2 regions of the Streptomyces sp. NPDC012637 genome follow, and region 2 is predicted to be linked to the other one. Evidence: riboswitches for the same ligand, from Rfam matches in the RefSeq annotation. Region 2 holds a riboswitch; the other holds the start of a gene.
The links. Region 2 has a riboswitch for cyclic di-AMP ahead of ACFY8W_RS20360 (peptidoglycan DD-metalloendopeptidase family protein). Riboswitches for the same ligand answer to the same signal wherever they lie in the genome.

Region 1 (3,201 bases), on a different contig from region 2:
GAGCCGGTGGGCGACGCCGCCGACGGGACCGACAGCGACGAGGAAGAGGGAGCGGACCGGTGACCGACGCCGCCACGTCTTTGACCAGCATGACCTTCCACCCGCAGCCCACGCCGGGCGACGCGAAGCCCTGGGCCTTCCCGGCCCCGGAGCGCGGCGCGCTCGACAACGGTCTGACCGTGCTGCGCTGCCACCGCCCCGGCCAGCAGGTGGTGGCCGTCGAGATCTTCCTCGACGCCCCGCTGGACGCCGAGCCCGAGGGCCTGGACGGCGTCGCCACGATCATGGCCAGGGCCCTGTCCGAGGGCACCGACCAGCACTCGGCCGAGGAGTTCGCCGCCGAGCTGGAGCGCTGCGGCGCCACCCTGGACGCGCACGCCGACCACCCTGGCGTACGGGTCTCCCTCGAGGTGCCGGTCTCCCGGCTCCCCAAAGCGCTCGGCCTGCTCTCCGAGGCCCTGATCGCCCCGGCGTTCGTCGAGACCGAGGTCGAGCGGCTGGTCCGCAACCGGCTGGACGAGATCCCGCACGAGACGGCCAATCCGGGCCGTCGCGCCGCCAAGCAGCTCTCCAAGGAGCTGTTCCCGGCCGCCTCGCGCATGTCCCGGCCGCGCCAGGGCACCGAGGAGACGGTCGCCGCGATCGACGCCGCCGCCGTGCGCGCCTTCTACGACGCGCACGTCCGTCCGGCCGCCGCCACCGCCGTCGTGGTCGGCGACCTGACCGGTGTCGACCTGGACAAGGTGCTCGCGGACACCCTCGGCGCCTGGAGCGGCAAGCCGGCCGCGCCGCGCCCGATGCCGCCCGTCACGGCCGACGACACCGGCCGGGTCGTCATCGTGGACCGGCCCGGCGCCGTCCAGACGCAGCTGCTCATCGGCCGCGTCGGCGCGGACCGCCACGACCGTGTGTGGGCCGCCCAGGTGCTCGGCACGTACTGCCTCGGCGGCACCCTCACCTCCCGTCTGGACCGCGTCCTGCGCGAGGAGAAGGGCTACACGTACGGCGTGCGGGCCTTCGGCCAGGTGCTGCGTTCCGACGGCGCCGGCAACGGCGCCTCGATGCTCGCCATCAGCGGCTCGGTCGACACTCCCAACACGGGTCCGGCACTTGACGACCTGTGGAAGGTGCTGCGCACCCTGGCCGCCGAGGGCCTGACGGACGCGGAGCGCGACGTGGCCGTGCAGAACCTGGTGGGCGTGGCCCCGCTGAAGTACGAGACGGCCGCGTCCGTCGCCGGGACGCTGGCCGACCAGGTCGAGCAGCACCTCCCGGACGACTACCAGGCGCAGTTGTACGCGCGGCTCGCCGAGACGGGCACGGTGGAGGCGACCGCGGCCGTGGTCAACGCCTTCCCGGTGGACCGGCTCGTGACGGTCCTGGTCGGCGACGCGGCGCAGATCGCGGAGCCGGTGCGGGCGCTCGGCATCGGTGAAGTGACCGTCGTCAGCGGCTGATTGAGCCGCTGTCACACGGCGGAGAGGACCCCGACGACCACGTTCGTCGGGGTCCTCCCCTTTGTCCGTATTGCTGAGGAGCGTGGTCTTCTGCCCTGTGGCATGTCTTACAAACGGGCGAGTGTGTTTGGCGATTGACAGAAGATCGGCCTAGCGTCGACCCGGCTGTCCGGCCGTTGCACGACGCCGCATCCGCGGCAACGGACAGTCATCGCCGAGTCCCCCTGAGGCGCGAGCCTGGGGAGCCGGGGACCCACACGCAGTCCCTGGGGTGAATCGGACGCCTTCGCTCAGGCGGAGGGGCCCGTAGGAGACCTTCCTGCTCCGAACCCGTCAGCTAACCCGGTAGGCGAGAGGGAAGGAAAGGATCAGCCACTACATGGCGTTCACCCGTGCCACCGGGAAGCATCGTGGTCCGAGCCGGATGGCGCGCCGCAGCGCCGGCATCGCCGGCGTGGCGACGCTCGCCACCACCGGCGTCATCGGCACCCTCGCCTCCCCGGCGCTCGCCGCCGACACGGACGACACCTCCCTCGAGGACACCGGCCTCACCCAGGTGATCGCCGAGGAGTCCCTCGCCGAGCGCGTCGACGCCCAGGCCGCCGGCCAGGAGAAGGCCGCCGTCGAGGCCGAGGCCCGCATCAAGGCCGCCGCCGAGGCGAAGCGCAAGGCCGAGGCCCGCGCCAAGGAGATCCGCGAGGCCAAGGAGCGCGCCGCCCGTGAGGCCGAGCGCAAGCGCCTGGCCTCCTTCCAGCTCCCCGTCGCCGGCTCGTACGTGAGCACCGGCTACAAGACCGGCGGCTCGCTCTGGTCCTCCGGCAGCCACTCCGGCATCGACTTCCACGCCGCCTACGGCACCAAGGTCGTGTCCGTCGGCTCCGGCACCGTCGTCGAGGCCGGCTGGGGCGGCGCGTACGGCAACAACATCGTGATCCGGATGAACGACGGCACGTACACCCAGTACGGCCACCTCTCCGCCATCACCGTCCGCGTCGGCCAGAAGGTCACCCCGGGCGAGCAGATCGGCGTCTCCGGCTCGTCCGGCAACTCCACCGGCCCGCACCTCCACTTCGAGGCGCGCACCGGCGCGGACTACGGCTCCGACATCAACCCGATCTCCTACCTGCGCGCCCGCGGCGTCAACGTCTGACGCGGACGCCCGAGGCGGGCGTCCGGCGCGCGTATCCCGCGCGTTCCGGCGCACGGATCCCGCACGAAAGCCCCGGCTCGAAAAGAGCCGGGGCTTTTTGCGTTCTTTGTCACCGGGCGCCATCGGAAATTCCGCCGTCCTGCAATAGAGTCGCCGGACAGGCGCCGCCCGACGGGGGTTTCGCGCGGACGAATTCGGAGGTCGGACATGCGCATTCCCGCGCACTCGGTATGCACGGCGATCCGGGACGACATCGTCTCCGGGGTGTACGCGCGGGGCGCCAGACTGACCGAGGAACAGCTCGCCCGCCGCTACGGCGTCTCCCGCGTGCCGGTCCGCGAGGCGCTGCGCACCCTGGAGTCCGAGGGCTTCGTGGTGAGCCGCCGGCACGCCGGCGCCCATGTCGCCGAGCCCACCGTCCAGGAGGCCGCCGACCTGCTCGACATGCGGTCCCTGCTGGAGCCGCTGGGTGCCGCCCGGGCGGCACAGCGCCGCACCGACGCCCACCTCAAGGTGCTGCGCGGCCTGGTCAGACTGGGCCAGGAGCGGGCCAGGAGCAACCGCGGCGAGGACCTGGCGGCTCTCGGCGGCTGG
Region 2 (3,201 bases):
GAGGGAGGCGCGCAGCCGCTCCGGGGAGATGTTGGAGGCGGCGACGGCCCGCACCTTGCCGTCCTTCACCAGCTGGTCGAGGGCGGTGACGATCTCCTCCACCGGGACCGACTCGTCGTCGAAGTGCGTGTAGTAGAGGTCGATGTGGTCGGTGCCGAGGCGGCGCAGCGACTCCTCGGCGGCGGCCTTGATGGTGGTGGCGCTCAGGCCCTTGTACTGCGGGTGCGAGCCGACCTTGGTGGCGACGAGGATGTCGGAGCGGTTGCCGCGGGAGGCGAGCCAGCGGCCGATGACGGTCTCGGACTCGCCGCCCTCGTTGCCCTCGGCCCAGGCCGAGTAGACGTCGGCGGTGTCGACGAAGTTGCCGCCGGCGGCGGCGTAGGCGTCGAGGACGGCGAAGGACTGCGCCTCGTCGGCGCTCCAGCCGAAGACGTTGCCGCCCAGGGCGAGCGGGAAGACGTGCAGGTCGGAGGTGCCCAGCTGGCGAAGAGAAGTCATGGGTCGATCAACCTCCCGCACCACCGGGCGTATTCCGGCGGTGCGGCAGGATCCGCGGTTGCGCAGGTCAGACGCTCAGGCCCTTGGAGTTCAGCCACGCCGCCGGGTCGATGCCGTCGCCGGACGGGGTGTGCACCTCGAGGTGGAGGTGCGGGCCGGTGACGTTGCCGGTGGCGCCGACACGGCCGATGGTCTCGCCGGTGCCGACGGACTGGCCGGCGCCGACGGTCATCGACGAGAGGTGGCAGTACCAGACCTCGGTGCCGTCCTCCAGCTCCAGGACGATGCGGTAGCCGTACGCGCCGGACCAGCCGGCGGACTGCACGGTGCCGCCGTGGACGGCCTTGACCGGGGTGCCGGTGGGAGCGGCGAAGTCCAGGCCGGTGTGGTAGCCGGAGGACCACATCGAGCCGGCCTGGCCGTAGGTCGAGGTGATCGTGTACGAGGAGGTCGGCAGCGCGTAGCTGGCGGCGAGCTGGGCGAGGCGCTCGGCCTCGGCCTTCGCCGCGGCCTCCTCCTCGGCCTTCTTCTTCGCCTCGGCGGCCGCCTGCTCCGCCGCGTCGGCCTTGGCCTCGGCCTCCGCCGCCGCCTTCTCGGCCGCGGCCTTCTCCGCCGCCTCCTTGGCCGCGGCGTCCGCGGCGGCCTGCTGCTGCTCGGCCTGCTGGAGGATGCGGGCGCGCAGCGCCTCGCCGGCGTCGGTCGACGTCCTGGTCCCGGCCCGGGTGTCCGCGCCGTCGGTGCCGGCGCCCTCGTTCGCGGCGGTGGTGTAGGTGAGCGCGGTGAGCGGCTGGGCGTTGTTGCCGGCGCTGTCCGCGATGCCCTTGCTCTCGGCGTCCGAGCCGATCAGGTCGCCGACGCCCGGCAGTTCGGAGGCGTCGGGCAGGTCGAGGTCCGGCAGCGCTATCGAGACCGGAGGCTTCTGCTGGGCGGTGGCCAGGCCGCCCGCGCCGACGGCGGCGATGACGCCGACACCGAGCACGGTGGAGGAACGGGCGAAGTTGGAGCGCTGCTTGACGACGCGGTGGCGTCCGCCGGAGCGGTTCCGGTCCCGCAGGGAGTCCTCGGTGGGGTTCCACTCCTCCGCGGCCCCGTCCAGGGCGCCCGCCGCGCCGGGGGCGTCGTAGGAGGCGAAGGGGGCTTGCGGAGCCGGGGTGTTGGACGCCACGGAGGCGCTCTCCTTTCCTTCCTTCTCGCCTACCGGGTTAGCTGACGGGTTCGGAGCAGGAAGGTCTCCTACGGGCTGTGCCGCACGGTCGCACGAGGCGGACGAGTGCGGTGGGGCCCGATTCACCCCAAGTGGTGGTTCCCCGGTTCCCTTGCGGGATTCGGCGCGCGCGCACGGTGCCGTCTCTTGCGACGGCTGTGACGACCGCGCTGCGTTATCGAACGTTAATAGACTCGACCACCCGATTCCAAGCTGTTCCCCTTGATCATTAGCTGAATTGGGAGGGCATCGCCCGATTTGACCCCCACTCAGAAAAGCGTCAGGAGCAAACTCCGGAACTGACGTTACGTCAATTGTTATCGGAGGGACACCTGTCGACTACGGCCGGTCACCGTCCGCCCGAGGTCGCGACGAGAGGGCCTCCGGATGCTGCGGCCCGGCCCCGTCCGGCGGCACCACCGGCATCGTCCGCCGCCGCTCCGGCTGCCCCGCCGCCCGGCGGCTCACCGCCAGCAGCGCCATGTCGTCCGTCGTACCCCCGTCCGTGTGCCGGCGCACGTCCGCCACCAGCGCGTCGAGCAGCTCCTCGGGCCCCGGGAAGATCCGCCCCGCGAGGCGCGCCCCCGGCTCGTAGAACACCCCCGCCGAGTCCCGCGCCTCCGAGAGACCATCCGTGTAGAACAGCAGCGTCGCGCCCTGCGGATACGGCGTCACGTCCGCCCGGTCCGGCCACACGCCCAGGTCCCCCATGCCCAGCGGCAGCGCGGCCTCGCTCGGCCGCAGCAGCTCGACACCGCCGTCCGCGTGCAGGAGCAGCGGCTCGGGATGCCCCCGGTTGACCACCCGTACGACCCGGTCGCCGCCCGGGATCTCGGCCAGCACCGCCGTCGTGAAGCCCTCGAAGGCGTCGAGACCCGCCCGCCGCGCGCCCTCCCGGGCCAGCGCCCGCTCCAGGCGCGCCGCCACGCCCTCCAGCGTCGACTCCTGCTCGGCCGCCTCCCGGAAGGCGCCGATGACCACCGCCACCGCCTCCACCGCGTCGAGGCCCTTGCCCCGCACGTCGCCCACCACCATCCGCACCCCGTGCGGGGTGTCCTGCACCGCGAACAGGTCGCCGCCGATGAACGCGTCCGCCTGGGCCGCCACGTACCGCGCCGCGATCTGGAGGCCGCCGATCCGCTCGGCGGGCGTGGGCAGCACCGCCTTCTGCGCCGTCTCGGCGATCACCCTCGCCGAGGCGAGCCGTTCCCCGCTGCGCCGCACCACCCGGTTGATCAGCACGGCGAGCGCCGAGACCGTGACGACCGTCAGCGTCTCCGTCAGCGCCGGGATCCTGTCCGCGGTCCCGTTGTAGAGGTGCAGCCCGATGCTCGCGAGGACCGCGGCGAGCCCCGTGACCAGCGTCGTCAGCATGGAGAAGAACGGGGCCGCGATCAGCGGCGCCGCCGAGTACAGCGGCGCCGCCGTGTAGGTCGGCGGCGTGGACAGGTCGTACGCCACGCCGCCGAGGATCAGCAGCGGAGGCAGGGCCCGCAGGA

Region 1: linked by a shared signal. The riboswitch ahead of ACFY8W_RS35980 (peptidoglycan DD-metalloendopeptidase family protein) and the one ahead of ACFY8W_RS20360 (peptidoglycan DD-metalloendopeptidase family protein) in region 2 are both predicted to bind cyclic di-AMP.

The regions. Positions count from the first base shown of each region.
Region 1 is NZ_JBIBDS010000012.1:130,422-133,622, forward strand. Features, by position in the region: gene ACFY8W_RS35970 (insulinase family protein) at 1-63, shown strand, start outside; gene ACFY8W_RS35975 (insulinase family protein) at 90-1,457, shown strand; cyclic di-AMP (ydaO/yuaA leader) riboswitch at 1,660-1,824, shown strand; gene ACFY8W_RS35980 (peptidoglycan DD-metalloendopeptidase family protein) at 1,837-2,607, shown strand; gene ACFY8W_RS35985 (FCD domain-containing protein) at 2,815-3,201, shown strand, end outside.
Region 2 is NZ_JBIBDS010000004.1:714,050-717,250, reverse strand. Features, by position in the region: gene ACFY8W_RS20365 (aldo/keto reductase) at 1-498, opposite strand, end outside; gene ACFY8W_RS20360 (peptidoglycan DD-metalloendopeptidase family protein) at 566-1,663, opposite strand; cyclic di-AMP (ydaO/yuaA leader) riboswitch at 1,675-1,839, opposite strand; gene ACFY8W_RS20355 (SpoIIE family protein phosphatase) at 2,042-3,201, opposite strand, start outside.